DNA from 3 places in the Massilia sp. BHUDP2 genome. Region 1 is predicted to be linked to each of the others. Evidence: predicted binding sites of a transcription regulator. Region 1 holds the regulator's gene; each other region holds the start of a gene.

Region 1 (10,530 bases):
GCGCCAATGGCGCGCGCGTCCTGTACATCCCCGGCAACCACGAATTCGATGGCCTCGACTACGACGAAGCCTACGCGCGCCTGCGCGCCAGCTGCGCGCGCCTCGGCATCGAATGGCTGGACCGCGAAACGCTCGTCATCGGGAGTATCCGCTTCATCGGCACTACCCTGTGGAGCGACTTCGACGCGCTGGCGTTGCGCGAGCAGGAGCTGAGCAAGCAGCTGCAGAAACGCGAAAAGGCCTTCCGCGCCGCCAACTGGTACCTGTCGAAGAACACCACCCTGAAAAACGGCGAGAAGGTGCTGGCCGAGGGCATCCGCGAGATGGCGCTGGACTGCCAGGACTGGCTGCGCGGGGCGCTGGCGGCGCCCTTCGAGGGAAGCACGGTGGTGGTGACCCATTTCGCGCCCAGCCTGCAAAGCGCCGACCCGCGCTACGGCCTCACGCCCGGGACCGCGGGCTTCTGCAATGCGCTCGACGGCCTGTTCCCGCAGGCCGACATCTGGATCCACGGCCACCTGCACTGCGCCAACGACTACGTGGTCAGCGGCGTCGACGCCGGCCGGCCCTGGTCCTGCCGCGTGGTGGCCAACCCGCTCGGCTATCTCAGCAAGGGCGAGCAGGAAGCCTTCCGGCCCGATCTGGTGATCCAGGTGTAAGAAAGGAGCGCCTGGCGCTCCCTGGAACCGCTCAATTGCGGTGGGCGGCGGCGCAGGACACCACGCCAGCCATCAGGAGCACCAGCGCCGCCGCCTCCAGGCCGCTGGGCCAGCGCGCCTCCCACAGGAAGCCGTAGAGCGAGGCAAACACGGTCTCGAACACGATCATCTGGCCCATCAGCGCCATCGGCAGGGCGCGGCTGGCGTAGTTCCACAAGGCGTTGCCGATCACGGAACAGAAGATCCCGACCGCCGTCACCACCCCGAGGAACTGCAGCCATTCGCTGCCCGTGTGCGCGGCGCCGCCGGGCGGGAAGGCCGGCAGCGCCAGCAGCAGGGCCTGGGCGCCCGTCATCACCCCCACCAGCAGGCTCCATTCGTTGGCCGAAATGCCCTCGAGGCGCGCCAGCCAGCGCCGGTTGACGACCGCATAGAAGGTCCATGACAGCAGCGCGCCGATCGCCGACAGGAGGCCGATGCCCGAGCCGCCCTCCAGGGAAGACAAGGAATCCCAGCTGATGCAGGCCAGGCCGGCCCCGCCCAGCAGCAGGGAGGGGGCCAGGCGCCGCAAGGACACCGCGCCGTGCTCGCGCGAGCCCGCCAGGGTCACGGTGATCGGCAGCAGCCCGATCACGATCGAGGTCATGGCCACGCCACCCAATTGGACGGCCTGGGCCAGGAACAGGTAGTACACGATGTTGCCCGCCAGGCTGAGCCAGGCCAGGCCGCGCCAGTCGGCCCGGGTCAGTCGCTGCCTGAGCCGCGGCCAGGCGCGGGCGACCAGGATGGCGGCGACGATGCCGTAGGCGAGGTAGCGGCCCGCCGACAGCTGCAGGGCCGAGAAGCCCGGCACCAGTTCCGGGGCCAGGAACACCAGGCCCCAGAAGGCGCCCGCGGTGATGCCGGCGCCGATGCCGAGTTGCGTGGTGTGGGATGTGGTGTGAATCTGCGAAAGCATGGACGATCTCCTTGGGAAGGGAGATTGTCGGCCGGATGCCCGCGGCGCTCTTGACCCTGGCTACTGCTGGTTTGACAGATTCTCGCGATACGCGCGCCGGTAGGCCGCGGGCGTGGTGTCCATCGCCCTGCGCATGGCACGGGTCAGCGCGCTCTGCTCGGAAAAGCCCGCTGCCAGCGCGATCTCGGCCACCGGGCGCGCCGTCGCACGCAGCCATTCGCAGGCATGGCGCAGGCGGCAGTCCAGCAGCCAGTCGTGGGGCGTGCTGTCGCGCTCTTCGCGAAACAGCGCATGCAGGCGGCTGACGCTCAGGCTGGAGGCGCGCGCCATGGCCTCGGTGGTCCACGGCAGGCCGGGTTCGGCCTCGATGCGGGCGAGCAGGGCGGCCAGGCGCGAGCTTGGTGCGGGCGCTCCCAGCACCAGGGTGTCGAGCAGCAGCGGGGTCCAGCCGGCCAGCACGGAAGGCGCGGGCGGAGCGGTGGCGGCCATGATGCCCATGAATTCGACCAGCTTGCGCGCTGCCGGACCGATGGCGCCGAAGGGTTGCTCGAGCAGGCGCTGCCAGGGTCCTTGCGCGAAAGTATCCGGTCCCAGGTCGACGATCAGCGACCGGTTGGCCACCGGGCTGCACTGCGAGTGCCAGGCGCCCGGCGCCACCACCGCCACGCGCAGCGGATCGAGCCGGGCCTGGCGGCCTTCGATTTCCAGGGCGACTTCGCCGCTCACGGGGAGCACCAGCTGGCCGAACTCGTGGCGGTCCGAGCTGCGCGCGGCGCCATAGCTGCGCAGATGCAGGTCGAGCAGCGGAGCAGCCATGGCGGTGTCGCTAGCCCATCGGGCTGCAGACGTCGGTGCCAGCCGCCAGCGCCTTGAGCTTGGCCGGGTCGAGCAGGGTGACTTCGCGCTTGTCGACCTGCAGCCAGCCCTGTTTCTTGAAGCGCGACAGCAGGCGGCTGATGCTTTCGATGGTGAGCCCGAGGTAGTTGCCGATGTCTTCGCGCGACATGCGCAGCTGGAAGCTGTGCGGCGAATAGCCGCGCGCCGCGTAGCGTGCCGACAGGTTGACCAGGAAGACGGCGAAACGCTGCTCCGCCCGCATATTGCCGAGCAGCAGCATGACGTTCTGTTCGCGCGTGATCTCCTGGCTCATGATGCGGTGGAAGTGGCGCAGCAGGGCCGGCACGTGGCCGAACAGCTCTTCCAGGCGCGAGAACGGGATCTCGCACACCTCGCTGTCCTCGAGGGCCACGGCGTCGCAGTGGTGGGTGCCGCTGATGGCGTCCATGCCCAGCAGTTCGCCGGCCATCTGGAAACCGGTGATCTGGGCTTCGCCGGCGGCGTTGACCTGATAGGTCTTGAAATGGCCGAAGCGCACCGCGTACAGGTTGCGGAAGGGCTCGCCCATGGCGTAGAGGCGCTCGTCGCGCGCGAGCCGGCGGCGGCGGCCGATGATCTGGTCGAGGCGATTGATGTCGGCATCCTCGAGGCCCATCGGCAGGCACAGCTGGTGCATGCTGCACGCGCTGCAGCTGGCCTTGAGGGCCTGGATGACCTTCGCTTCGCCCGGGAGCGAGATGGGTTGGTTCATGGCAGGGAAACGAAAATGCTGACGCGGCCATTATAGACAAAGGCCGCGTCCGCGGGTTTCATTTCCAAAATACAAGCCCGATTACAGGTGATGCCGGTGTTCCGCCTTCATCCTGTAATACTCCTGCCGGCCCTTGGCGCGCACGGTCGCGGCGATCTCGGCGGCTTCCTGCGCCGCCTGGTTCACGGTCGCGAAGGCGTCGGCGTTCCCCTTGAGCGCTTCCACGGCCTGCTGCGATTGCACCGTGCCCGCCAGCGCCAGGCCGAAGGTGGCCGACACCGCCAGCTCGGCCGCCAGGGTGTCGAGGCTCGGCGCCACCACGTCCTGCAGCGCCTTGGCCGCCTGCAGCTCGGCGCTGGCCTGGGGCGCCGCCAGCGTGCGCGCCAGGTCCATGTCGCCGGCGACCCGCGCCAGGAAATCGAGCGCCGCCCGGCTGCCGGAGCGGTTGGCCAGGTCGCCGAGGCGCAGCAGGGCCGTGTTCCTGGCATTGAACACGGCACGGCCGGCGCGCGCACTTTCGACGAAGTCGATCATCGGCTGGACCGCGATCTCGCTGCCGATGTAGCCGAGGGTGGCCACGATCTGGGTCAGGAACTCCTCGTGCTTCTCCGGCTCGTTCACCAGCCAGTCCAGCAGCAGGCGGGCGTCCTTCTCGCCGTACTGCGAGGCCAGCTCCCATGGCACGCCCTCGATCCAGTGCTGGGAGACGAAGTCGCGCACGTCGGCAGGCAGCGCCAGGCCGCCCGCACCGCAGGAGCAGCCGCCGGCGGCCATCACCTTGCCGCTGATGCTGAGCGGGCCTGCTAGGTACGCCGAGGACTCGGCCGCGTTGACCACGTTGTGGTCGGCGCCGACGGACGGGTACATGACCGCGCGCGGGTCGTCGGTGCGGTGGGGCAGGCCGCAGTTGTGGCCGTACTCGTGCACCCAGATCAGGCCTTCCTGGTTGGCGGTGAAGCGCACCGCGGCCACGTTGACCGAGGCGCTGCCGACCGGGGCGCAGCCGATGATGCCGTCGCCGGGGCCGCCGCACCAGCGGATGGCCTGCACGATCTTGACCCCGCTGCCGGCGGTCAGGAGGGCATTCAGGTCGCTTGAGGTCTGGATGGTGCCGGGGATGTTCGCCGGCAGCAGCCGGACTGCGCCGTTGCGCACGAAACGGACCGGGGTCGTGACGTCCGGCCCGCTGTCGTCGTTCTGGAGGATCGTGCCCATGTCGGCCAGGATCCGGTCGGCCTCGGCTTCGCTCAGGGCTACGCTGCTGTGGCGGTGCACCGTGACCGAGACCGTGCGCAGGCCAGGGGGCGCCGAGGGCGGGTTGACGACCAGGTAGTCGACGTAGAGCCAAATGTCGGCGCTCCACTCGATGTTGACCCAGATGTCGACGCCGCCCCCGCGCGGGGCGACGTTGTGCACGGTGTAGCGGGCCGCGCCGATGAACTTGCCGGCGGGCGGTCCGCCGGGCACGCCTTCGCCGATGGCCACGAAGACCTGCGAGCCGGGCTGGATCAGGTCCCAGTTGAGCCGCAGCAGCCATTCGCCGCGGCGCATGCCCCAGTCGTGGCGGTAGGTAAAGCCGTTCCCTTGCAGCGCGGGCTGCACGCCTTCCGTGCCGACGCTCGCTTCGGCGACGGCCCAGGGGCCTTTGGTGCTTGATGAATCCGCGCGCTCCTGCGTTCCGGGGTCGAGGAGCAGTGCTGCGTCCTGGTCGAGACGATCATTTGGTGCCATGGGAATCTCCTGGTGCGCTTCAAGGGTTGATGATCAGGTAATCGGCGTAGAGCGAGATGTCGCTGCTCCACGCGATGTCGACCCAGATGTCGACGCCGTTCCAGCGTGAGGCGACGTTGTGCAGGGTGTAGCGGGCCGCGCCGATGAACTTGCCGGCGGACGGGCCGCCCGGCACGCCTTCGCCGATCGCCACCAGGACCCGGGAGGGGGGCTGGATGACATCCCAGTTCAGGCGCAGCACCCACCGGCCGCGCCGCGCGCCCCAGTCGTGACGATAGGTGAAACCGGTGCCGCTCAGTTCGGGCTCGGGCTGGCCGGCCCGGGCCGGTGCGGTCCCGAACAGTTGCCGGACCGCGGCCGCATCGGCCTCCTGGCGCAGTTCGCGGAAGCTGGCCGGCATGGCCGAGGAAGTGACCAGCACCTCCGCTTCCCCGGCGCGCGCCGCGATCCGCGTTGCCGCCGCGTGGTTCTGATGTTGAGTCATGACCATCTCCTTTCACATCGACGATCGATGGATGGCCCGCTCCACCGCGTGGCGAGGGCGGAGGCCGGGCCGCCGGATCGCGAGTCCGCATGCATGCTGGATACACAGGATTCCGGCTGCCGCCGGGCTCGAATCGTCAGCCAATATAGACGAGTGGATTGAGTCGGCAGGATCGATCTGACGGGTCATTAATATGGATCAGTGACCCCAAGTTTTCTGTGGGAGGGAAAGGTTTCGACGCCGAAAGCAGGCCCGGTCTTGCGCATGCATGAAAAGCGACTCGCATGCGGCCGAAGCGAAGCTTTGGCGTATCAAATCGACATCGCCAAGCGTGCGCACCCTTCCCGCATGCTAGATTCTGGACACCACAACGGAGTACGACGAGCAAAAGGGGCCCGCATGTTCGGTTTGTCCGCTTTGGATCTGGCGCGCGTGCAATTCGCGTTCACGATGTCCTTCCACATCCTGTTCCCGGCGATAACGATTGGCATGGCCAGCTACCTGGCCGTGCTCGAGCTGTGCTGGCTGCGCACGAAGCGCCAGGTCTACGTCGACCTTTACCACTACTGGCTCAAGATCTTCGCCGTCTGCTTCGGCATGGGGGTGGTGTCGGGCATCGTGATGGCCTACCAGATCGGCACCAACTGGAGCTACCTGTCCGAGTTCGCCGGCAGCATCATGGGGCCGATCCTGTCCTACGAGGTGCTCACCGCCTTCTTCCTCGAAGCCGGCTTCCTGGGCGTGATGCTGTTCGGCTGGACCCGCGTCGGCCCGGGCCTGCATTTCGGGGCCACCTGCGCGGTCGCGGTCGGCACCCTGATCTCGGCCACCTGGATCCTGGCCGCCAACAGCTGGATGCAGACCCCGCAGGGCTATGCCATCGAGGGCGGCCGCATGGTCCCGGCCGACTGGCTGGCGATCGTCTTCAACCCGTCCTTCCCGTACCGGCTGCTGCACATGGTGATCGCCGCCTATCTCACCACGGCCCTGATCGTCGGCGCCACCGGAGCCTGGCAACTGCTCAAGGGCCGCGACAACCCGGCGGTGCGCAAGATGCTGTCGATGGCGATGTGGATGATCCTGCTGGTGGCGCCGATCCAGGCGGTGGTGGGCGACTTCCACGGCCTGAACACCCTGAAGCACCAGCCGGCCAAGCTGGCGGCCATGGAAGGGCACTGGCAGAACGAAGGCGACAAGGCGGTCCCGCTGCTGCTGTTCGGCGTGCCCGACATGGAAGAGGAACGCACCAAGTACGCGGTCGGCATTCCGCACCTGGGCAGCCTGATCCTCACCCATTCCTGGAACGGCCAGTTCCCGGGGCTCAAGGACTTTCCGCGCGACGAGCGGCCGAACTCGCTGATCGTGTTCTGGAGCTTTCGCCTGATGGTAGGCCTGGGCCTGCTCATGATCGCGCTCGGCGCCTGGAGCCTGTGGCTGCGGCGCAAGCGGGGAGGGGAGGCGCGCTTGTGGCACAAGCGCCCCTTCCTGCGCTTCGCCCTCTGGATGGGTCCGGCGGGCCTGGTCGCCATCCTGGCCGGCTGGACCACCACCGAGGTGGGCCGCCAGCCCTGGGTCGTGTATGGGGTGCTGCGCACGGCCGATGCGGTATCAAAGCATGGCGCCGCCGAGCTCGGCCTGACCCTGGCCCTGTTCGTGGTGGCCTATATCTTCGTGTTCGGCACCGGCACCGTCTACCTGCTGCGCATGATGCGCAAAGGGCCGCAGCGCTTCGAGCTGCATACGCCGGCCCGAGGCGGCCCGGGCGAGGAACGCACGCCCAGCCGGCCGCTGTCGGCCGCCGACGTGCAGAACGACGACGACGAGGGCGAGGCCAGCCCGGACGGCCTCGGCCGCGACAAGGAGGAACCCGGCCATGGGCATTGACACCACCGTCATCTGGGCGATCATCATTTTCTTCGCCGTCTTCATGTACGTGCTGCTGGACGGCTTCGACCTGGGCATCGGCCTGCTGTTTCCCTTCAGCCCGAAAAAACGCGACCGCGACACCATGATGAACACGGTAGCGCCGGTCTGGGACGGCAACGAGACCTGGCTGGTGCTGGGCGGCGAGGGGCTGCTGGCGGCCTTCCCGGTGGCCTATTCGATCATCCTGTCGGGGCTCTACCTGCCGCTGATCTTCATGCTGGTCGGCCTGGTGTTCCGCGGCGTGGCCTTCGAATTCCGCTTCAAGGCCAAGGAGCACGAGCGCCACCTGTGGGACAAGGCCTTCATCGGCGGCTCGGTGGTGGCCAGCTTCTTCCAGGGCGTCTCGCTGGGCGCTTTTCTCGACGGCATCGCGGTGTCGGGGCGCAGCTATGCCGGCGGGCCGCTCGACTGGATCGCACCTTTCCCGCTGCTGGCCGGGTTCGGGGTGATGATCGCCTACACCCTGCTGGGCGCCACCTGGCTGGTGATGAAGACCGAGGGCGAGCTGCAGGCGCGCATGATCCAGGTGGCGCGTCCCCTGGCCCTGATGCTGCTCGCGGCCATCGTCATCGTCAGCATCTGGACGCCCTGGCGCGACCCGGCGGTGGCGGCGCGCTGGTTCAGCTTCCCGAACATCGTGTTCCTGGCGCCGGTGCCGGTGCTGGTGGCGGTGTTCATCGTGCTGCTGCTGCGCTCGCTCAAGCGCCGGGGTGAGCAAATGCCGCACCGGGTGCCTTTCGTGGCGGCGCTGGCCCTGATCTTCCTCGGCTACAGCGGCATGGCGATCAGCATCTGGCCTCATATCGTGCCGCCCGCGATCTCGATCTGGGAAGCGGCCTCGCCGCCCAGCAGCCAGGGCTTCGCGCTGGTCGGCACCCTGTTCATCCTGCCCATCATCCTGATGTACACGGCCTGGTCGTACTGGGTGTTCCGGGGCAAGGTCAAGGCCGACGCGGGGTATCACTGATGGTCGGGCCACGAAAGGCGACCCGGCGCGAATGGCTGCGGCGCCTGGCCTGGCTGGCGGCACTCTGGCTCGGCGGCGTATTTACCCTGTCGGCGGTAGCCTACGTGATCCGCACCCTCATGCATGCCCTGGGCATGCGTTGAGCATGATTTGATAGCACCGTGTCATCAACCGTGCGCGGCCTGCCGCGCTGGAGGGCTACACTGCTGGTGACCCTTTGCCAACAGGAGAGCAGCACGTGTCCCACCCTGACGCGCCGTCGATCAACCGTCCCCCCGACCCCGCCATCACCGTCGCCGTACCGCTACCGCTGTCGGGCGAGGACCAGGCGCGCGCCGATCTGTACGCGCTGCTGTCGCGCCTGCTGCTGGCGGCGCCGGACGGCGCGCTGCTGGACGCGCTGGCGCATGCCGACCCCATCCTTTCCGAAGGAGGCGATCCGGCCCTGGAACAGGCCTGGGAAGCCTTGAGCCTGGCCTCGGGCGTCATGGACCCGGATGCGGTGTCCGAGGAGTTCGACGCGCTCTTCATCAGCGTCGGCACGCCGCCGATCAATCCCTACGGCTCGCGCTACCTGGCCGGCTTCATGAACGACACCCCGCTGGCCGAGTTGCGCGCCGACCTGGCGCGCTTCGGCATAGGCCGGGTGCGCGGCGTCGGCGAATTCGAAGACCACCTGGGCGCCCTGTGCGAGACGATGCGCGTCCTGATCACCGGCGCCCCCGGCATTGCGCGCCAGCCGCTCGCGCGGCAGCAGGCCTTCTTCGAGGTCCACATCGCGCCCTGGTACGAGCGCTGCCTGGACGACATCGCATCAGGCGAGGGCGCCAATTACTACCGGCTGGTCGCGCGCCTGGCCGGCGCCTTCCTCGCCATCGAAGCCGAAGCCTTCGTGGTCGGGGAAGCGCTCACTGAATCAATGGTTTAACTGAAGCGAGGCACAGCATGGAACAGCATCCGCAGCTACTTGAACACGGACAGGACGGCAAGCCGGCCGCAGGCGCCGGGCACGATGTGCCGGACCCCAGCCGCCGCGGCTTCCTGAAGGCCGCGCCGCTGGGAGCGCTGGCCGTCGTGGCAGGCACGGCCGAGGCCGCCGATGCGCCGGCGCCCCAGCCCGCCGCGAAGCCGCAGGTCAAGCGCGGCTACCACGAAACCGAGCACATCCGCCGCTACTACGAGACCGCCGCCTACTGGTGAGCACAACGGGAGAACCAGCATGTCCCTCGTGAAGTCCGTCCGCGACAGCGGACTCAAACGGCGCCGCTTCCTGGTCGGCGCCGGTGTCGCCGCCGGCGCCGGCGCCCTGGCCCGGCAGCTGCCGCTGAACGTGATCGAACCGGCCCGGGCCGACCAGGCGCCGGACGCCCCGGTGCCCACCGAGATCAAGCGCACCATCTGCAGCCACTGCTCGGTGGGCTGCTCGGTGGACGCGGTGGTGGCCAACGGCGTCTGGGTGCGCCAGGAAGCCGCCTTCGATTCGCCCATCAACATGGGGGCGCACTGCGCCAAGGGCGCCTCGGTGCGCGAGCACGCCTTCGGCGAGCACCGCCTGCGCTACCCGATGAAGCTGGTGAACGGCAAGTACGTGCGCATGTCCTGGGACCAGGCCATCAACGAGATCGGCGACAAGCTGATCGAGCTGCGCCAGAAATCCGGGCCGGACGCGCTGATGGTGATCGGCAGCTCCAAGCACAACAACGAACAGGCCTACCTGCTGCGCAAGTGGGTCTCGTTCTGGGGCTCGAACAACTGCGACCACCAGGCGCGCATCTGCCACTCGACCACGGTCGCGGGCGTGGCCCAGACCTTCGGCTACGGGGCGATGACCAATTCCTTCAACGACTTGCACCACAGCAAGGCGGTGATGTTCATTGGCTCCAACCCGGCCGAGGCCCACCCGATCTCGATGCTGCACTTCCTGCACGCCAAGGAGCTGGGCGCGAAGATGATCGTGATCGACCCGCGCTTCACCCGCACCGCGCGCTTCGCCCACCACTACGTGCGGGTGCGCCCCGGCACCGACATCCCGCTGGTATGGGGCATCCTGTGGCACATTTTCCAGAACGGCTGGGAGGACAAGGAATACATCGCGGCCCGCACCTACGGCATGGAGGACGTGCGCAAGGAAGTGGCGAAATGGACCCCGGATAAAGTCTCAGACATTACCGGCGTGCCGGAAGCCTCGGTCAAGATGGCCGCCGAGATGCTGGCCAA
Region 2 (10,530 bases), 310 kb from region 1:
GGCCGGATGCGCGGTGGTCTGGGGAGCCGCGAACGCGGCGCTGGACGCCATCAGCAGCATGGCGCTTGCGAACTTGAATGTCGATTTCATGGCTATCTCCGGTTCTGTTCAGGGGTGAGCAAGTCGCTCACCGTCTTAACGCCGGACCGGATGCGGAGTTGACGGACGCCGTGGGTCGCGGCGCCGGTTTAAGCATCGCATAAGGGGCGCTGGATGCGCTCGTTCGTGAGGTCGAAGGCAGTCTTATGCGCAGGCGATAAAGCTCGGGCGGGAAGCTTCCTTTCCAGGACAGACCTGCTACACTGGCATTGATAACTCTTTGCTAGAAAGCACACAATAATCAAGCGCATCGACATCGTTGAGCCCTCGCCGCCTGTCGCAGGCCGCGGGGGTTTTTTACTTTTCTGATCCACCACTTCAAGGAGACACGCCAATGACGGACTGGATGAGCTGGCTGGTAGTGGCCGGCATCCTCGTGATCGCCGAACTGTTCACCGGCACCTTTTATCTCTTGATGATCGCGATCGGCCTGAGCGCCGGCGCGCTGGCCGCCCTGGCGGGCGCCAGCGGCCCGATGCAGACCCTGGCGGCCGCATTGGTCGGCCTGGCCGCAACCGCGCTCCTGCACCGCAGCCGCTTCGGCAAGCCGGCCAAGCTTGAAGCGACACGCGACCGCAACGTCAACCTCGACATCGGGCAGCGCGTCGCCGTAGCGCATTGGGTGGATGGCCGCGCCCGCGTAATGTACCGTGGCGCGCTGTGGGACGTCGAACTCGGCCCCGGCGCGCAGCCTGAAGCAGGGGATTACCGCATCGTCGAAGTGCGTGGCAGTCGCCTGATCCTCGCTAATTCATAAGACCAACTAATAATTTATACTCATCTATAAGGGATGCTCATGGAATTCACGTTCGGCACTGTGGCGCTGGTGTTCTTCATCATTGCGCTGGTATTCATCTTCAAGACCATCAACGTGGTGCCGCAGCAGCACGCGGTGGTGGTCGAACGCCTCGGCAAGTTCCACGCCGTGCTGGCGCCCGGCCTGAACATCGTGGTGCCCTTCATCGACCGCATCGCCTACAAGCACAGCCTCAAGGAGATTCCGCTGGACGTGCCGCCGCAGGTCTGCATCACCAAGGACAACACCCAGCTGCAGGTCGACGGCATCCTGTACTTCCAGGTGACCGACGCCATGCGCGCCTCCTACGGCTCCTCGAACTACATCCAGGCCATCACCCAGCTGGCCCAGACCACGCTGCGCTCCGTGATCGGCAAGATGGAGCTCGACAAGACTTTTGAAGAGCGCGATCACATCAACACCACCATCGTCAACGCGATCGACGAGTCGGCGGCCAACTGGGGCGTCAAGGTGCTGCGCTACGAGATCAAGGACCTGACCCCGCCGGCCGAGATCCTGCACGCGATGCAGCGCCAGATCACCGCCGAGCGCGAGAAGCGCGCCCTGATCGCCGCCTCCGAAGGCCGCCGCCAGGAACAGATCAACATCGCCAGCGGCGAGCGCGAAGCGGCGATTGCCCGTTCCGAGGGCGAGCGCCAGGCCGCGATCAACCGCGCCCAGGGCGAAGCCAGCGCCATCGTCGCCCTCGCCGAAGCGAGCGCCGCCGCGCTGCGCCAGGTGGGCGCCGCGATCCGCGAACCGGGCGGCATGGACGCGGTCAACCTGCGCGTGGCCGAGCACTACGTCGACGCCTTCGGCAAGCTCGCGAAGACCAACAATTCGCTGATCGTCCCGGCTAACATGGGCGACATGAGCAGCGTGATCGCCAGCGCGCTGCAGATCGTGAAGTCGCAGCAACCGGACATCCTCCGATGACGCGCGTGGTGGTCATCACCGGCGCCTCGGATGGCATCGGCGCCGAGATCGCGCGCCAGCTGGCGGCAAAAGAAGGCGCGAGCGTGGCCTTGGTGCTGGCGGCGCGAAACGCGGCCCAGCTCGACACGGTGGCGGGAGAATGCGCCGCGCTGGGCGCGCAGACGCTGGTGGTGCTGACCGACGTCGGCGTGCAGATCCAGTGCCGGCGGCTGGTGGTCAGCGCCGTCGAGCACTTCGGGCGCATCGACGTCCTGGTCAACAACGCCGGCCGCTCGGCCCATGCGCTGTTCGAGGAAGTCGAGGACCTGTCCTGGTACGAGGAGCTGATGCGCGTGAACCTGTGGGGCGCGGTCTGGTGCACCCAGGCCGCGCTGCCGGCGCTGAAGGCCTCGAGGGGCCGCATCGTTGCGGTGTCCTCGCTGGCCGGCCTGGTCGGCGTGCCGGGGCGCACCGCCTACAGCGCCACCAAGTTCGCCATGACCGGCTTCTTTGAAGCGCTGCGCGCCGAAGTCAAGGGCCATGGCGTGTCCGTGACCACCGCCTATCCGGGCGTGGTGGCGACCAGGATCCGCTACCGCGGCTTCAATGCGCAAGGCGAGCCGATGGGCGCGAGCGCATTGAATGAGGAGGGCGCGATGAGCGTGGAAGAATGCGCGCGCCTCATCATCGACGGGATGGAGGCGCGCCGGCGCGAAGTTGTCATGACGGCCAAGGGCAGGCTCGGGCGCTTCCTCAAGCTGATCGCGCCCGGCCTGGTGGAAAAGATGGCGCTGGCCGCCCTCAAGGAGGACGTCCGGCCCCGTTGAAGCATCTTAGTCGTCTTCGCCGGCCACATGCGGCCCGGCGCGTCGGATGGTGAGCTGTCGATGTACCGTCGTGCTTGCGCCACGACTGTCGGTGACGGTCAAGCTGACGAGGTATCTCCCTGGCGCGCTATAGGCATGCTAGCCGCTCGCATTCCCCGCGCCATTGCGCTCGCTTACGACAGCGGCATCCTTGCTTCCATCGCCCCATGTCCACGTCGCCTTGTGGATGTCACCCAGCTTGGCTTCCTTGAAGGCGGCGGAAAAGCTCGACAGCGCCTGCGCCACGATCGCGCCATTGTCCGATATGGCGAGCGCGTTCCGCAGTACCAGTGCCGGACGATCTGCGCGTAGGAAGGATCGATAGCGCCGCAGTACTGAACCCGGAAGTTCTTGATCTGCGTCAAAGAAACTGCGAGCCCGGGAGAGCAGACTGGCACCGATTCTCTCAAACGGCAAGCGCCTGATTGGTGCCGAATGTCCTGACCGGTACAGACCTGTAGGGCTTAGTGATGGAGGTTGCCATGTACCAGCGTATCCTGCTCCCGACCGACGGTTCGGAGGCATCCCAGCGTGCTATCCGGGCCGGCGTCGACTTCGCCAAGAGTCTGGGCGCCGAGGTGGTCGGCATGACCGCCACGCCCGAATTCCATACCTTCACCGCCAATGCCGAGATGATGGAGCAAACCCGCGACCAGTATCTCGCATCCAGCAGGGCGCACGGGCAGCGCCTCCTGGACGAGGTGGCGGCGCTGGCGCGCGATGCGGGTGTGCCCTGCAGCTGCGTGCAAGTCGTCTCCGACGAGCCGTACGAAGCCATTATCGCCACGGCGCGCGAACGGCTCTGCGACCTGATCGTGATGGCATCGCATGGGCACAAGGGCATCAAGGGACTGCTGCTGGGCAGCGAAACACAGAAAGTGCTGGTCCACAGCCTGATTCCGGTGCTGGTGCACCGCTAGGCGCGCGGGAGAATGGCATTCATGTACAAACGCATCCTGGTGCCGACCGACGGCTCGGCGGTCGCCGAGGCGGCCGCCGACACCGCCATCGATCTTGCGCGTGCGTGCGGCAGCGAGATCGTCGCGCTGTGCGTCGCCCTTCCCGAGCCGGTCCTGCAGGCGCTCGAAGGTTCGATGACCTACGATCCGGGCGCGCGGGCCGACGTGCTGCTGGAGCATGCCACCCACTATGTCGATGCCATCGCCGCGCGCGCACAAGCGGCCGGCGTGCCTTGCACGAAAGTGACGACCAATGCGCTCGACGTGGCCGAGGCGATCGCCGACGCGGCGCGCCAGCACGGTTGCGACCTGATCGCGATGGGATCGCACGGGCGGCGCGGGATCAGCCGCTTGCTGGCCGGCAGCGTCACGCAGGCGGTGCTCGCCTATGCGCCGGTCCCGGTGATGGTGCTGCGCCCGGTGGCTGGCGACGTCCGGGCCCCGGCGTATGCGCAGGCGCTGGCGAGGGCCTGGCCAGCCAGGGATCCCGACTAGGGGCGCCGGTGCAGCGTGGGGCAGCGGGAGTCCGCGCCCACGTTCTCCGATAGCGGGTGTTCCCGCGGGGAGGGCGAAGGATGCCCGTGCTCACGAGGCCGCCGCATGCGCACCATGCCGTCGGCGGCGCCCTCCAGCGCGAAGCCGAGGCCGGCGGCAAGCCTGTGCATCCGCGTGTTTTCCGGGAGCGCGAGGCCTTCGAGGAGCGGCACGCCGCGCGCGTCGCAGTAATCGAGCAGGCTGGACAACAGGATCAGCCCCAGCCCGCATCCTTGCAGGTCCGATCGCACTGTCACGGCGAATTCGCCGCGCAGGTCGTCCGGGTCGAATACGACGCGCGCCACGCCCAGCGTCTCGCTGCCGGCCGGCCCGGCGCGGGTGGCGATCAAGGCCATTTCGCGTGCGTAGTCGATCTGCGTGAAGCGCGCCAGCTGTTGCGGCGAGAGTTCGCGCATCATGCCGAACATGCGCATGTGCACGTCCTCGGGGCTCAAGGCCTTGAAGAAGTCCACATGCGCAGCCGCGTCCTCGGGCCGGATCGGGCGGATCGTCAGCGGCCCGATGCTGCTGGTGACCTGGCGTTCGAGGTGTTCCGGGTAGGGCAGGATCGCCAGCCGTGCATGGCCGTCGCGGCCCGGCGGCACCGGTTCCAGCCGCATGCGGGCGTCGAGCGCCACCACGCCGCCGGCGTCCGCCAGCAGTGGATTGATGTCGAGCTCGACGAGCTCGGGCAGGTCGGCCGCCATCTGTCCGACGCGCACCAGCACGTCGCACAGGGCGTCCAGGTCGGCCGGGGGCAGGTTGCGGTAGCCGGCCAGCAGCCGCGCCACCCGGGTGCGCTTGACGAGGTCGGCGGCCAGTACCCGGTTCAGCGGCGGCAGCCCGACCGCCTGGTCGGCCGTGACCTCGACCGCGATGCCGCCATGGCCGAACAACACCACCGGACCGAATACCGGATCGGTGGTGATGCCGACGATCAGTTCCAAGGCCTGCGGCCTGCGCGCCATGGCCTGCACCGTAAAGCCGGCCAGCCGCGCCTGCGGGCGCAGGCCGGCTACACGCAGGAGCATCGCATCGAGCGCCGCGGACAAGGCGTCTTCGTCGTCCAGGTCCAGGACGACGCCGCCGACCTCGGTCTTATGCGCCAGGTCCGGGGACTGGATCTTGAGCGCGACGGGAAAGCCGATGCGGCGCGCCGCCGCCAGCGCAGCGTCCCGGTCCGCGACGCTCTCCGTGGGCACCACGAGAATGCCGTACGCAGCCAGCAGGCGTTTGGTGTCGGTCTCGCCGATCTCCCTTGCTCCACCGGCCAGCAGGGCCTCGACCTGGGACCTTGCCGCATCGCGGTCCGGTACCGTCAGCCCCCCCGGGCCCGGCGCCTGCACCAGGACTTCGCTGTTGCGCCGGTAGTCGACCAGTTGCTGGAAGCCCTTGACCGCTTCCTCCGGCGTGTCGAACACAGGCACGCCCGCCTCGATGCACAGGTGGCGCGCACCGGCCACGCTCGGCCCGCCCAGCCAGCAGCACAGCACCGGACGGCGGCTGCCGTTGATGAGCGGCAGCACGGCGGCGGCGATCTCGCTGCTAGACACGATGGCGGTCGGCGCATGGATCAGCAGCACCCCGTCGACCTCTGGCGCATCCAGCAGCGCGGACAGCGCGTGGCGATATCGTTCGGCAGGGGCATCGCCGACGATGTCGACCGGGTTGCCGTGCGACCACAGCGGGGGCAGGCCTTCGTCCAGGCGTGCCACGGTATCTGGTGCGAGCCGGGCCGGCACGCCGCCCTCGTCCAGCAGGGCGTCGGTCGCCATCACGCCCGGCCCGCCGCCGTTGGTGAGGATGGCCAGCCGTTCGCCACGTGGAGGCCGGGTGCGGGCCAGGGTCGCGACCGCGTCGAACAGCTCGGCCGTCGTGTAGACCCTCAGCATGCCGGCGCGGCGGATGGCTGCGTCGTATACCAGGTCGGATCCGGCCAGCGCGCCGGTATGACTGAAGGCGGCGCGCGCCGCGTCGGCGCCGCGGCCCGACTTGACGATCAGGGTGGGCTTGGCGCGCGCCGCTCCGCGCGCCGCGCTCATGAACTTGCGGGCCTGGCGCACGCTCTCGGCGTACAGCAGGATGGCATCGGTGCCCGCATCGCCGGCCAGCCAGTCGAGCAGGTCGCCGAAATCGATGTCGCTGCCGTCTCCCAGCGAGACGAAACAGGAAAAGCCGATGCGGCGGACCGCCGCCCAGTCGAGCACGGCGGTGACCAGGGCGCCGGACTGCGCCACGAAGGCCAGCCGCCCGGGGAGCGCCGCGGCGGGCGCGAAGCTGGCGTTCAGGCCGATGCCCGGCACCAGCAGGCCGACGCAGTTCGGCCCGAGGATGCGCAGCAGCCACGGTCGGGCGGCGTCGAGCATGGCCTGGCGCAAGCTTCGCCCCGGATCGCCTTCGGTTGCGGGGGCGTCCAGGCCGGCGCTGATGACGATGACGGCGCGGCAGCCGGCCGCGCCGAGTTCGCGTATCAGGCCGGGTACGGTAGCGGCCGGTGTGCAGATCACGGCCAGCTCCGGTACGGCCGGCAGGTCGGCGACGCTGCGCCATGCCTGCTGCCCGCCAACCCGGGCATGGCGCCGGTTCACGGGCCACAGCGGCCCGCGGAAACCGCCGGCGACGAGGTTGTTCCACACAGTGGCGCCGACGCTGCCCGCACGGTCGGAAGCGCCGAGCACGGCCACGGACGCGGGCGCGAACAGGTGATTCAGGTTGCGGATGCTCATGGATGCTCCTGCCGGTTGCCGCCAAGCGCCCCAAGCCTGTCGAGGCTGGATGACCCCTTCTTTGACCGTCGAACGCATGCGGCCTTGCAGCGATTTTAGCCCATTTGATCTGCATCAAATACAGGGCAGGGGGGAAAGAGCGAGACTGCCACCTCTACCCCGGTCAACATCGAAGGTGTCATCATGCTTGCCTCGTCAGCGCCCGCGCCGGGCGCCCACACCATCGTGCGCGCACTGGCGCATGCGCGCAAGCTGCTGCTGGCGCAGGTCCGCACCGTTGCGGGCGAGTCCGACGAACGTTTTCCTGCCGCGTTCGTGCACCTGAGCGCTGCCGTCGAAGCCGCCTTCCGTCGCGAGGAGGCGCTGATGGACGCGACCGGGTTCTCCGGGGTGCACGAGCAGCGCCGCGACAATGCCCTGCTGCTCAACGCCCTGCATCACGCGGTGCCCCTGGTGGAAGCCGGCGACCTTTGCGTCGGCCGGGCGGTCGTGGCTGCCTTGCCGGATTTGCTGTCGCTGCACCGCTTCTGCGGCCTGCGCGTGCTGGCCACGGCGCGCGGCGCGGTGCTGGCCCTGCGCCGGGGACGTGCTCCGGTCCCGCTCGCGGGACGCGCCGCGGCGCGTCTGGCGGCACGCCGCCAGCGCCAGGCCGAGTTTCCGATGTCACTGCCAACGGGAGAAGACCGATGAGCTACAGGACCATTCTCGTACATGCCGACGAGTCGCGCCATGCCGCGCAGCGCATCCGGCTCGCGGCCAGGCTGGCTGCGGAGCACGAGGCGCACCTGATCGGCGTCGCCGCCATCGGCGTCTCGCGCGAGGTCTTCCCGCACGGCTACCCTGCGGCGCCGGGCAGCCTCGAAGCCAGCTATTTCGGCCCCCTGAACGAGTCAGCAGCGCGTGCGCTCGACAGATTCGGCGTGCTCGCCGGCGAGGCCGGCGTCGCGTTCGAGAAGCGCCTGGTCTGCGACCTCGCCAGCGAGGCCCTGGCGCGGATGGGACGCTTTGCCGACCTGGTCGTCGTCAACCAGGACGACCTGACGGAGGCCCTGGCCGAAACCGTCGGGCGTATTCCCGAGTACGTGGCCTTCACTTGCGCCCGCCCGGTGCTGGTCGTTCCCTGCGCGCCGGTGACGCATTTCATGGGGCGGCATGTCCTGGCCGCCTGGAATGGCAGCAAGGAAGCATCGGCCGCACTGCTGGCCGCGGTGCCGCTGATGCGGCGCGCGGTGCGCGTGACGGTCGTTTCCTTCCGCTCGCCCGGCAACACCGACCTGGAAGACGCACAGCAGAGGGCCGACCTGACCGCTTTCCTTGCGCGCCACGAGGTCCAGGCCGAGATCATTGCCTTCAACCGCCATATCGATGGCGGGCAGGCCCTGCTCACGCTGGCCAACCAGGAGGCCTACGATGTGCTCGTCATCGGATGCTACGGACACTCGCAGTTTCGCGAACTGTTCCTCGGCGGCGTCACCAGGAAGGTGCTGCAGGAGGCGACCATGGCCGTGCTGATGGCGCGCTGAGCGTCTCTTCCTACCAACAGGAGCTTCCATGGAAACGATGAAAGCGGCAGTATTTACCGGCCCCGGTCGGATCGCGCTCGAGCGCAAGCCGGTGCCGCAGGCCGGGCCCGGCGAAGCCATCGTCAAGGTGACGATGACGACCATTTGCGGGACCGACGTGCATATCCTGAAAGGCGAGTATCCGGTCGAGCCCGGTCTGACCATTGGACACGAACCCGTTGGCGTCATCGCCGAGCTCGGCGCGGGTGTCGAGGGCTATACGCTCGGGCAACGTGTCGTGGTCGGCGCGATCACACCCTGCGGCCAGTGCCACGCCTGCCTGGAAGCGCACCAGTCGCAGTGCGGGGGGCGTGCAATGGGTGGCTGGCGCTTTGGCAACACCATCGACGGTTGCCAGGCCGAGTACGTGCGGGTGCCGTTCGCGGCAGCGAACCTGGCCCCGGTCCCGGATGGGCTCAGCGACGAGCAGGTGCTGATGTGCCCCGATATCATGAGCACCGGCTTCGGCGGTGCCGAGAACGGCGCGATCCGCATCGGCGATACGGTGGCGGTGTTCGCCCAGGGACCGATCGGCCTGTGCGCCACCGCCGGCGCGCGGCTGCGCGGCGCCAGCCGCATCATCGCGGTCGACACCGTGCCGGCGCGGCTCGAGATGGCCAAACGGCTGGGCGCGGACCATGTCATCGATTACCGGCAGACCGATCCGGTCCAGACCATCCTCGAACTCACCGACGGCCAGGGCGCGGACGTCACGATCGAGGCCCTGGGCACCCAGCAGACCTTCGAAAGCTGCCTGCGCGCACTGCGCCCCGGCGGCACCCTGTCGAGCCTGGGTGTGTATTCAGGCAAGCTGGGGCTGCCGGTCGACGGCTTCGCCGCCGGCCTGGGCGACCACAAGCTGATCACGACGCTGTGCCCGGGCGGCAAGCACCGCATGCGGCGGCTGATGAACATCGTGGCCTCGGGCCGGGTCGATTTGCGGCCGCTGGTCACGCACCGCTTCCCCCTCGAGCGTATCGAGGAAGCATATGAGCTGTTCGCCAACCAGCGCGACGGCGTGCTGAAGGTGGCGATCGTGCCCTGAATGGAACTGGATGCGGCACGCAGGCGCGTGCGGCGCTCCAGGGTCCGCCGATGTCAGAATGGATTCGACTGCGGCGTGAAGACCGCCGCCAGGGGGCGAGGATGAACAGGCACGTGTGTCGCGCCGGCTTGGCGGCGCTGCTGGCCATGCTGGCGCCGATTGCCGCTGCGGTCCCGGAATATTTCTCGACGTCGCCGGCGGGCAGCAAGTATGCGCGTGCGCTTGCGCTCAACAACCAGGGACATTTCGCGGTCAACAGCTACGGACCCGAGACCCCGTACCAGGGCGCCGGAATTATCCGCTGGCCTTTCGGGGAATCGGTCGGCGGCCTCGGCGGCTACGTCACGCAGGTCCGCGCCCTGAACGACCTCGACGAGGCGGTCGGGATCTCGACCACGGCCACGGGCGAAGTTCACTCTTTCTTCTATTCCGACGGGCGGATGGTGGACCTGACGACCCGCTATGGCCTGCAGGATGTGCGCGACATCAACAACCGGGGTGAGATCGCCGCCCGCAGCGCGGACTTCCGCGCCGCCATACTCAGGGACGGCGTGGTGCACGTCCTGGAGCCCGACAACAGCGGGGCCGGCGACTTGAACGAGCGCGGCGAGCTGCTGGTCGGCTACTACGATTACGACTACGGCTACGTCCCGCGCACGGCGGTGTACAGCGACGGGGTCCTGTCCGAGCTGCCGCTCTTCGGAGGAAAGCCGGTGATCGGCCAGGCCATCAACGACGCCGGCTGGGTGACCGGCTCCGTCACGGGCGCCAACGGCCGCACCCACGCTTTCCTGTGGGATGGCGACACCTTCACCAACCTGACGCCCTGGGCGGCGAACAGCTTCGGCTACGACATCAACAACCGCGGCCAGGTCGTCGGCGTCACGGACGGTCGCCCCTTCCTGTATGCCGATGGCGAACTGATCGACCCGAACACCCTCATCGACCCCGACGCCGACCTGTTGCTGGTCTCGGCCGACGAAATCAACGATCGTGGCCAGATCCTGGCCCACTCCTGCGACCGGGCA
Region 3 (10,530 bases), on a different contig from region 1:
GGCGAACTCCCTGCGGATGGCGTTCAGGACGGCGTTATAGTCGCCCAGCGACTTGCCGACGATGAGCCCACGCGCGTCTTCCAGGGTCTGGCGGATCGATTCGCCGCCCGGCACTTCGCCCAGGCCGACGTTGCCGGCGCTGTCCGTCAGCACCACGACGTTGCGGGTGAACCAGGGGCCGTGGGCGCCGCTCAAGTTCATGAGCATGCTGTCCTGGCCGGCGACGGGGACGACCCGCATCGCGGTGATGACCGGGGCGCCGCTGATGTTCGAATTCATGGATGACTCCAGGTATGTGATGAAATTATTTGCCGCGGCTTATTTGTTACGGTAATAGTCGGCCAGCACGCCGAAGGCCTGCTTGCGCACCCCGGTCTCGGACACGATGCCCTTGCGGTTCCAGCCGTTCTGGAACACCGGGTGCTCGCGGCGCGGAGAACGGAAGTCCTTCAGGATCCAGGGCGACATGCCGCGCAGGGTCGGGATCTGATCGGCCATCGCCAGGGTCTGGCGGTAATACTCGGCCTGATATTCCTCGGTGAACTTCTTCATGCTGTCGTTGCGGTAGCCGGCCAGCGCGTCGGCGCCGAACTCGGACAGGATCAGCGGGCGGTCGCTCGGCACTTTCCATTTGAGCTTGGCGACGGCGTCGAGCGTGTCGGAACCGTACCAGCCGGCATAGATGTTCACCGCCAGCACGTCGAGCTTGCCGGCCAGCGGGTCGTCGATCGCCAGCGCGTCGCCGTCGTGCTTCACCAGCAAGGCCGCGCTCACCAGGCGCGACGGGTCCAGCTTGCGCACGTTGTCCGCCATGGCGCTGTGGAAGCGCGTGCGCGCGTCCGCTACCGGGGTCTCGTTCCCGACGCTCCACATGATCACCGAGGCGCGGTTGCGGTCGCGGTAGATGGTCTCGGCCTGCATGGCCAGGGCCTTGCGCAGCACCGCCGGGTTGTCCCAGTCCACCGTCCAGTACACCGGGATCTCGCTCCACACCAGCAGGCCCATCTCGTCGGCCAGGCGCACCGTGGTTTCCGAGTGCGGATAGTGCGACAGGCGCACGTAGTTCGCACCGAGGCCATGCTTGATCTCGTGCAGCAGCGCGCGCGAGCTCGACTCGGTCATGTTGCGCGCCGGGTTGGGGCCGAACTCTTCTTCGTGCAGCGAGATCCCACGCAACCAGACCGGTTTTCCGTTCAGGAGAATCTGGTTTCCCTTCACGGCGATGGTGCGGAAACCGACGCGGTCGCGTACTGCGTCGCCCGCGGCGGAAAAGCGCACCTCGTACAGGGTCGGCTTCTCGGGCGACCAGCGCTCCAGGCCTTTGGGCGCGGCCAGCTCGAAGCTGGCGCGGCCACTCGCGTCGGTGGTGGCGCGCACGGTGGCGAGCGCGCCGATCGCCACGCTCACCTCCTGGTTGGCGGCCTGCGGCCCCTGCAGGCGCACTTCGCCGGCAATGCGGCCGTCCGCGCGCAGCTGGACCATGGCGTCGTCGATGAAGGTGCTCGGCGTGGTGATCAGGGCTACTTTGCGGGTGATGCCGCCGTACAGGTCCCAGTCGGTGATCGAGGTCGGGATCGACTGGGCATCGTGGGTCGAGTCGACGCCGACCACCAGGCGGTTGTCGCCGGCGCGGAGAAGCTCGGTCACTTCCAGCACGAAGGGCGTGAAGCCGCCTTCGTGGCGCCCCACCTCCTTGCCGTTCAGGTAGACGTAGGCGCGGTAGTTGACCGCCTCGAAACGCAGGAAGGCGCGCTTGCCGCTCAAGGCCTGCGCATTGAACTTGCGCTGGAACCAGATCAGGCCATCGTAGTAGCGCAGTTCGGGGGCGGCGGAGTTCCAGGCGCCCGGCACGTTGACGATCGGGCCGCGGTCGAGGTCGAACTCGAAGAAGTCCACCCCGCCCTTGGCCTCGATGGCGGCGACGTCGAGGTCGCGGTAGCGCTGCATGCGCGACTTGGCCACCCAGCCGTTGATGTCGGTGAGGCCGGTGCGATACAGATCCTTCGAATAGGTCCACTGGCCCGACAGGTCCTGGCCGTCGCGGTGCAGTGCGCCGGTGAGCAGGAAGGCGGGCCGCAGGTCGTCCGCCAGGGCCGGCAGGCAGGCGAGCGTGCCGATGAGGATCCAGAATGCTGCGAAAAGTTTTTTCATGGGTTCAGGGTAGTCGGTTGACGGGCGCTGATATATTAGTATGCCACATAAGTCTACAGGGCGTACTGCCGTCGATGCACTCAATCTTGTGATCGGATGGCCTGACCGCGTTCAGTCAAGCACTTGAGTGATTCAGCACGGCATGTCGACCACGGGCTAGAGTCGATCTACTATTCGCTTCGTCAACTAATATATCAGCAGCGACCACGCCCCTTCCACTTCAATACAGACCGGCGCGCCGCCCAGCGGCAGTGCCGGCACGGAGACCGACAGTGCCCACTTCATCGCGCAGACATTTCCTTCGCTCGGCCAGCGCCCTTCCCTTCCTTGCTTCCTTCCCTGGCCTGGCCGGCGCGGTAACGGCCAACACCGGCGCCAAGCCGGTCCCCGTGTCCGAGACCGCGCTGCGCTGGCTGGACGGCCAGGCCCCGGCCCGCTTCGAGGGCTGCACCCTGGGCGTGCCCTGGCCGCGCGGCACGCTGCGCCTGCCCGCCAACAAACGACTCGACTTCACGCTGGGCGCGAGCGGCCCCGCCATGCAGTCCTGGCCGCTGGCTTACTGGCCGGACGGCTCGCTGAAGTGGACCGCGCACGCGGTCGCGGGCGGGGTCGCGGGCAAGGTCGCGTCCGAAGGCTACAGCTTGGGCCGCGGCGCCGAGGCGCGCGGCACGGTCTCGGTGAAGGAGAACGCGGACGACATCCTGGTCACCGCGGGCGAGCTGGCATGGGTGCTGCCGCGCGGCGGCGAGGTGCTGGTGCGCAGCGCGACCCGCGCCGGCCGCGTGACGATGCAAAACATGAAGCTGGTGGCCCTGCGCCAGGACGGCGCCCAGCTGGAGAGAAGCGGCAGCGTCGCGCGCCAGCCCTTCACCAGCAAGCTGCTTGCCGTCACGGTGGAACAAAGCGGCCCGGTGCGTGCGGTGGTCAAGTTCGACGGCATGCACAGCGACGGCAGCCGCGACTGGCTGCCCTTCTCGGTGCGCCTGTACTTCTATACCGGCTCGGACAGCGTGCGCATCGTGCACTCCTTCATCTACGACGGCAATCCGGAGCAGGACTTCATCGCCGGCCTGGGCGTGAGCGCCCAGGTGCCCATGAGCGACCAGAGCTACGACCGCCACGTGCGCTTCTCGGGCGAAGGCGTGGGCGTCTGGGGCGAGGCGGTGCGGCCGGTGACCGGCCTGCGCCGCGACCCGGGCGACGCCTACCGCGCGGCCCAGGTGGCGGGCAAGGCCCTGCCGCCGCTCGCCGGCATGGCCAAGCCGGTGCAGGACGGCCTGCAGTGGATCCCCGAATGGGGCGACTTCACGCTGGCGCAGCTCTCGCCGGACGGCTTCACCCTGCAGAAGCGCCTGCGCGCGGGCCGTGCGTGGATCGACTCGAACGCCGGCACCCGCAGCAAGGGCCTGCTGTACGCCGGCGGGGCCGCGGGCGGCGTGGCCCTGGGCCTGAAGGATTTCTGGCAGCGCGCCCCGGTGCAGCTGGACGTGCGCAATGCGGCCAGCCCGATGGCGGAGGTGACGGCCTGGATGTGGGCGCCCTCGGCCCCAAGCATGGACGTGCGCTCCTACCGCGGCGAAGACGGCATGGACACGCACGAGAAGCAGATCGCCGGCCTGAACATCACCTACGAAGACTACGAGGCGGGCTGGGACTCGGCTACGGGCGTGGCCCGCAGCTCCGAGCTGCAGCTGTGGGTGCTGGGCGGAACGCCCTCGCACCAGGCCTTGTCCGACATGGCCGAGCAGGTGGCGCGTCCGGCGCGCCTGGTGCTGACGCCGCAGCGCATCCATCAATGCGGCGTGTTCGGCGACTGGGACCCGGTCGATGCCGGAACGCCGGCGCGCAAGCTGATCGAGGAGCGCCTGGACCTGCAGCTGGACCAGTACCTGGTTGAGACCGAGCAGCACCGCTGGTACGGCTTCTGGTCCTACGGCGACGTGATGCACAGCTACGACCCCGACCGCCACATGTGGCGCTACGACATCGGCGGCTACGCCTGGGACAATTCGGAACTCTCGACCGACCTGTGGCTGTGGTACAGCTACCTGCGCACCGGGCGCGCCGACCTGTTCCGCTATGCCGAAGCGATGACCCGCCATACCGGCGAGGTCGACGTCTACCACCTCGGTCCCTTCAAAGGCTTCGGCACCCGCCACGCGGTGCAGCACTGGGCCGATTCGTCGAAGCAGCCGCGCGTCTCGAACGCGGCCTACCGGCGCATCTATTACTTCCTGACGGCGGACGAGCGCGTCGGCGACCTGATGCGCGAGCTGCTCGATTCGGACAAGGACCTGCACAAGGTCGACATCTCGCGCAAGCTGAAGGTGGCGGGCGCGCGCCCGGACGCCTTCATCGGCGCCTCTTTCGGCACCGTCTGGGGCTCCTTGATCTCGGCCTGGCTGGCCGAGTGGGAACGCAGCGGCGACGTACGCTGGCGCGACAAGATCGTCAACGGCATGAAGAGCATCGCGGCCCTCAAGTATGGCTGGTTCGCCGCCGGCGCGCCCTACGACCACACTACCGGGCGCTTCCACGGCCCCGGCGACAAGCCCTCGTTCTCGAACCTGAACGGCGTGTTCGGCGTGGTCGAGATGAATTCCGAGCTCCTGACCCTGGTCGACGTGCCGGAGTACCGCAAGACCTGGCTGCAGTACTGCCGCACCTACAATGCGCCGAAAGAAGAGGTAGTGGCGCTGCTGGGACAGGTTCCGGGCGGGCGCGGCATGAGCGACACCAATTCGCGCATGACCGCCTACGCCGCCTACCAGTTGCGCGACCGGGCGCTGGCGCTGCGGGCCTGGCGCGAGTTCTTCGCCTCGGACTGGCTCAAGCGCGGCAGCCCGCGCCACACGGTGCGCCGCATCGACGGCCCGGCAGTGCTGCGTCCGGTCGACGAGATGAGCGGCATCAGCACCAACGGCTCGGCGCAGTGGGGCTTGGCCGCGATCCAGCACATGGCGCTTGGCGGCGACACGCTGGACGAGGCGGCGCGCGCGGCCGGACTGCTGACCTGAACGGGAATTCAGTTCTCCGGCTCAACAATCAAGGGGGCGATTCATGCGCAGCGCTCATCAATACCGCAGCTTGCGGTATTGATGCTGCCTCCTCCCCCCTGCCTAGCGGTGCACCAGCACGGGAATCGCGCTGTGCACCAGCACCTTGTGCGTCACGCTGCCCAACAGCAAGCCCTTGAGGCCGCGCCGTCCGTGCGAGGCCATGATGATCAGGTCGCACATGCGCTCGCGCGCGGTGGCGATGATGGCCTCGTCGGGATCATCGGACATGACCTGCACCGCCGTGCAGGGCACGCCGGCGTCGCGCGCCAGATTGACGATCTCGTCCAGGCGGCGCTGGGCGTGCTGGCGGCTGCTGGCTTCGTACTGCTCGGCGGTCAGTTCCAGCATCTCGGCATCGGCGGTGATGGCCCGGAACGGGGTCGTGGCCGTCATGGCGACGAGCTCCGCCCCGCTCTCCCTGGCGAATTCAACGCCGGCGTCGATGGCGCGTCGGGATGCATCCGAGCCATCGGTAGGTAACAATATGCGCTTGTACATGTCCGGCTCCAGAACAGAAGCGACGCACGCTTCGCGCGCGCCGCCGATACGCTTTGGAGCATGCTGCCGTCGGCAGGTTCTGGGCCGTTGCCCGTGTTTTCTGATGCAGATCAAGCGCGGCCCGCCCGTAGCGCCGCTCAGTCCGCTCCCGGCATCCAGTAGTTCGGGTATCGCTCGCGCAGCGCATCCAGCTCCGAAAGCGTGCCCGACAGGTGGCGCCGCACCGCCGCCTCGGCCGCGGCGGCATCGCCCTGTGCGACCGCGTCGGCGATGGCGCCATGGTCCTTCAGGATCTGGTCGGCCTTGCCGTTGAGCGGCAGGTGCAGGCGGCGCAGGCGGTCCATGTTGCCGCTGCGATGGCGCATCAGGCGCCACAATTCCTCGACGTCGGCCGCGACGTAGAGCTGGCGGTGGAAGGCATGGTCGACCCGGTAGAAGGATTCCAGGTCGTTCGCCTTGAGCGCCGCGCGCTGCTGCAGCACCAGGCTTTGCAGAGACTGGCCGAGCGCCGCGTCGTTCTTCCGGGCCAGCGTGCGCACCACCTCGAGCTCGATCGACAGCCGCAGGAAATGGGCCTGCCGCGCCGAGGCGATGCTGATGCCGCGCACGCGCGTCGCGTGCTGCGGGTAGATGTCGACCAATCCTTCTTCCTCGAGGCGCATCAGGGCATCCCGGATGGGAGTGACGGACAGCTCGAAATGCGCCGACAATTCGTTGCGCGACAGGAGGGTTCCGGGCTTGAGCGTGAGGTTGACGATTTCCTCGCGCAGGTATTCGTACACCTGGACCGCGGCCTGGCGCGATCGGTCGAGGGTGAACGGGCCGCTGAATGCGATTGTTTCCATTGTTGAAGCCATCAAAGGCTGCATGATTGTTATTCGAAGCTCCACGCGGCGCGTGGCGGCGAAGTACCAGTCTGGCTCCTGCCGAATTGACAAGATGCTAGCACATTAGTGCCAGTCGAACGAGGGCGGCCTGGGGTCTTCGGTGGAGGCAGGCCCGGGAAGCCCATCGCGTCCCACTCAGCGACGTGAGCGTTTCTGATCGATGCATATTCTCCCATGCAAACTCGATATAATGCACTAATACATTAGCGCAATGTGCCCAACATGACACCACGCCTTCTCGCTCTGAGCCTTCTGCTCGCACACGGCTTCGCCCATTCCGCGCCTTTCTCCATGGACGCCGATGGGCGCCTGCCGGTCATCGTCACCGACGCGCAGGCTACCTATCGCCTTGCCGGCGAGCTGCTCGGCCGCGACCTGCAGCAACTGACCGGGTTTTCCGCGACCCGCACCGACAGCCTGGACGACTGCCGCGAGCGCTGCATCGTGATCGGCGCCATCGGCTCGCCCCTGGTAACGCAGGTCGCGCGGGCGATGGGCGTCGACCTGGCGCCGCTCGCCGGCCATCAGGAGCGCTACATCCGCGCCGCCGGCACGGTTGGCGGCCGCAGCGTGCTGCTGGTCGCGGGGGCCGACCGCCGCGGCGCCGTCTACGGCGTGGTGGACGCCTCGCGCGAACTGGGCATCTCGCCCTGGGAATGGTGGGCCGACGTCACGCCGCGCCGCCGCGCCGGCCTCTCCCTGGATGGGGAGCGCCGCCTGTCGCCCGCGCCTTCCGTGGCCTGGCGCGGCATCTTCATCAACGACGAGGACTGGGGCCTGCAGCCCTGGGCCGCGAAGACCTTCGATCCGGCCAGGGACATCGGCCCGCGTACCTACGCGCGCGTGTTCGAACTGATGTGGCGCCTCAAGGCCAACCTGGTCTGGCCGGCCATGCACGATTCCACCCGCGCCTTCTACACCGTGCCGGGCAATGCCCAGGTGGCGGACGACTACGCGATCCTGGTCGGCAGCTCGCATGCCGAGCCGATGATGCGCAACAACGTCGGCGAATGGAAGAAATCCGACGGCCCCTTCAACTTCTTCAGCAACCGCGATCGCCTGCTCGGCTACTGGCAGGAACGCGTCGACGAGGTCAAGGGTTTCGAGAACGTCTACACGCTCGGCCTGCGCGGCGTGCACGACTCGGCCATGGAAGGCGCCACCAGCCCGGAACATGCGCGCGACACCGTGCAGCAGGTGGTTAAGCTGCAGCGCGACATGCTCGCCCGCAGCCTGGGCAAGCCGGCGTCAAGCATCCCCACCGTGTTCACGATGTACAAGGAGGTGCTGGACTACTACAACGCCGGTTTGAAGGTGCCCGGCGACGTCAGCCTGGTGTGGCCGGACGATAACTACGGCTACCTGCACCAGCTGGGCACGGCGAAGGAACGCGCCCGTCCAGGCGGCAACGGCATCTACTACCACATCTCCTACTGGGGCCGCCCGCACGACTACCTGTGGCTGGGCACGACCCACCCGGCCCTGATCCGCGACCAGCTCGATCGGGCCTGGAGCACGGGCGCGCGCCGCATGTGGGTAGTGAACGTGGGCGACATCAAGCCGAACGAATACCTGACCCAGTACTTCCTCGACGCCGCTTTCGATGCGAGCGTGCTGCGCCAGGACCCGGCGCGTCATCTGAGCGCCTGGGCCGCGCAGGCCTTCGGCGCCGAACACGGCGCAGAGATCGCCGCCATCCAGCAGGAGTACTACCGCCTGGTCTGGGAGCGCCGCCCCGAATTCATGGGCTGGAGCCAGACCGAACCGACGCGCCCCGTGCGCGGCACGGAGTATATGCGCAGCGGCGGCGAAGAGGCCGAGCGGCGCCTGGCGGCTTACGCCGCGCTGGTGGCGCGCGCCGAGGCCATTGAACAGCGCCTGCCGGCCGAGCTGCGCGACGCTTATTTCCAGCTGGTTCTCTACCCGGTACGCTCCAGCGCCAGGCTCAACGAGCGCATCCTGAAGCTCGACCTCGCCGCCGAGTACGCGCTGCAGCAACGCCCCTCCTCCGCCTTCTACACCCGCCAGGCGCAGGAGGCGCATGCGGCGCTGCTGCGCGATGCCGCCGCCTACAACGCGCTCGGCGGCGGCAAGTGGGCCCACATGATGGACATCGCGCCGCGCCGGCTTCCCGTGTTTGCGGAACCGCTTTATCCGTCCTGGACGGCGTCCGCGCGGCGCGGCTGCGGCCTGATCTATCCCGCGCCGCATTCGGTCGAGGCGAGCACCCTGGTGCTGCCGGCCGGCCGGGCCGCCAGCCGTACCGTGACCCTGGTCAGCTATGGCGGCGAAGCGGCGGCGTGGTCGGTCGCCCCCGGCGCCCAGGGCCTGCGCGCGCAGGTCCGGGGCGGCAGGCTGGACGCATCGAATGGCTACGAGCAGCGCATCACGCTGGACTACGACGGCTCGGCCAGGCCGCTGCTGGCGCTCGAATGCGGCGGCAAGCAAATCACGCTGAACGTGCAGGCGCACAGCGCGGGCGACCAGGCCTTGCCCGGCGAACGCGAGCGTATCGTGACCCTGCCCGCCGGGAGCGCGGCAGCCGGTGGCGACTGGGAAGCGCAGCCCGGCCTCGGCACCTCGGGCAAAGCCATGCGCGCCCGCCTCGACCTGCCGCAGCGCAGCGTCGCGTCGCTCACCAAGGCCAAGCCGCTCGAATACCGCTTCCAGACCCGCAGCGAAGGCGGCGCTACTCTCCGCTTCGTCGCCGTGCCCGTGCACGCCTTGACGTCCGAACACCGCCTGCGCATCGCCGTCCAGCTCGACGACGGGCCGCTCGAGACCTTCGACTACACCACCGTGGGGCGCAGCGACGAATGGAAGCAGAACGTCCTGTCCAACATGGCGGTGCGCAGCACCACGCTGGCCAGGCTCAAGCCGGGCGTGCACAGGCTGCGCGTGTACGCACTCGATCCCGGCGTCGTACTCGACCGCATCGACGTCGTCCTGGACGGCGCCCCCCACTACTACGGCATGCCGCCATCCGACCCATGAACCTTGCACCTATCTCTTCGAGCCCCACCATCACCGCCATGCGCGTCATCCCGGTGGCGGGCCGCGACAGCATGCTGCTCAACCTGTGCGGCGCCCATGGCCCCTACTTCATCCGCAACCTGGTGCTGCTGGAGTCGAGCGACGGGCGCCTGGGCATCGGCGAAGTGCCCGGCGGCGACGGCATCCTGAAGGCGCTGCAGAACGCCGTGCCGCTGGTGGAGGGCACGGAGGTCGCCCGCTACCAGCGCACCCTGAACGCGATCCGCGCCAGCCATGGCGCGCACGCGGGGACAATGCAGCACCAGGTCAGCTCGGCCGCGGAAGCCGCCGTGCTGCGCCAGCCGCACGAGATCAACCTGCGGCTCGACAACGTCATCACCGCGGTCGAGGCGGCGCTGCTCGACCTGCTGGGCCAGCACCTCGGCGTGCCGGTCTGCGAACTGCTGGGCGCCGGCCAGCAGCGCGAGCGCGTGCCGATGCTGGCCTACCTGTTCTATATCGGCGACAGCCGGCGCACCGACCTCGGCTACGCCGCCCAGCGCGGCGGCGACGACTGGTACGCGATGCGCGGGCGCGAGGCATTGAGCACCGAAGCGATTGCCGACCTGGCCGACGCGGCGGCCGAGCGCTACGGCTTCCAGGACTTCAAGCTCAAGGGCGGCGTCATGTCGGCGCAGGACGAGCTGGAGGCGATCGCCTCCATCAAGCGGCGCCGGCCGGAGGCCCGCTGCACGGTCGATCCGAACGGCGCCTGGCCGCTGTTTAATGCGATCGCGGTCTGCAAGGAATACGGCCATCTGCTGGCCTATGCCGAAGACCCCTGCGGCCCCGAGCAGGGCTATTCGGGGCGCGAGATCATGGCCGAGTTCAAACGCGCGACAGGCGTGCGCACCGCCACCAACATGGTCGCCACCGACTGGCGCCAGATGGGACATTCGCAC

What was found. Region 1 encodes FNR, which switches genes on or off when oxygen is low (the NO sensors DNR and NnrR bind a similar motif). Its sites were predicted from a motif close to TTGATNNNNATCAA; they were not measured.
Region 2: ACK6C6_RS09225 (universal stress protein) is a predicted target of FNR. The motif match lies at 3,028-3,041, and genes of this name have one in related genera.
Region 3: ACK6C6_RS13960 (universal stress protein) is a predicted target of FNR. The motif match lies at 5,809-5,822, and genes of this name have one in related genera.

The regions. Positions count from the first base shown of each region.
Region 1 is NZ_JBJUVW010000001.1:1,708,098-1,718,627, forward strand. Features, by position in the region: gene ACK6C6_RS07665 (metallophosphoesterase) at 1-659, shown strand, start outside; gene ACK6C6_RS07670 (DMT family transporter) at 691-1,617, opposite strand; gene ACK6C6_RS07675 (AraC family transcriptional regulator) at 1,678-2,433, opposite strand; gene fnr (fumarate/nitrate reduction transcriptional regulator Fnr) at 2,444-3,205, opposite strand; gene ACK6C6_RS07685 (hypothetical protein) at 3,287-4,936, opposite strand; gene ACK6C6_RS07690 (hypothetical protein) at 4,956-5,420, opposite strand; gene ACK6C6_RS07695 (cytochrome ubiquinol oxidase subunit I) at 5,820-7,304, shown strand; gene cydB (cytochrome d ubiquinol oxidase subunit II) at 7,294-8,313, shown strand; gene ACK6C6_RS07705 (DUF2474 domain-containing protein) at 8,313-8,456, shown strand; gene ACK6C6_RS07710 (molecular chaperone) at 8,552-9,241, shown strand; gene ACK6C6_RS07715 (twin-arginine translocation signal domain-containing protein) at 9,259-9,513, shown strand; gene ACK6C6_RS07720 (formate dehydrogenase subunit alpha) at 9,413-10,530, shown strand, end outside.
Region 2 is NZ_JBJUVW010000001.1:2,018,631-2,029,160, forward strand. Features, by position in the region: gene ACK6C6_RS09195 (hypothetical protein) at 1-90, opposite strand, end outside; gene ACK6C6_RS09200 (NfeD family protein) at 434-856, shown strand; gene ACK6C6_RS09205 (SPFH domain-containing protein) at 896-1,831, shown strand; gene ACK6C6_RS09210 (SDR family oxidoreductase) at 1,828-2,637, shown strand; partial or broken gene ACK6C6_RS09215 (hypothetical protein) at 2,644-2,763, opposite strand; gene ACK6C6_RS09220 (hypothetical protein) at 2,776-2,922, opposite strand; gene ACK6C6_RS09225 (universal stress protein) at 3,159-3,596, shown strand; gene ACK6C6_RS09230 (universal stress protein) at 3,609-4,130, shown strand; gene ACK6C6_RS09235 (bifunctional acetate--CoA ligase family protein/GNAT family N-acetyltransferase) at 4,127-6,895, opposite strand; gene ACK6C6_RS09240 (hypothetical protein) at 7,079-7,585, shown strand; gene ACK6C6_RS09245 (universal stress protein) at 7,582-8,418, shown strand; gene ACK6C6_RS09250 (NAD(P)-dependent alcohol dehydrogenase) at 8,447-9,502, shown strand; gene ACK6C6_RS09255 (hypothetical protein) at 9,604-10,530, shown strand, end outside.
Region 3 is NZ_JBJUVW010000002.1:741,927-752,456, forward strand. Features, by position in the region: gene gudD (glucarate dehydratase) at 1-279, opposite strand, end outside; gene ACK6C6_RS13950 (glycoside hydrolase family 2 protein) at 319-2,151, opposite strand; gene ACK6C6_RS13955 (Tat pathway signal sequence domain protein) at 2,424-5,168, shown strand; gene ACK6C6_RS13960 (universal stress protein) at 5,271-5,708, opposite strand; gene ACK6C6_RS13965 (GntR family transcriptional regulator) at 5,846-6,553, opposite strand; gene ACK6C6_RS13970 (glycosyl hydrolase 115 family protein) at 6,818-9,589, shown strand; gene ACK6C6_RS13975 (enolase C-terminal domain-like protein) at 9,586-10,530, shown strand, end outside.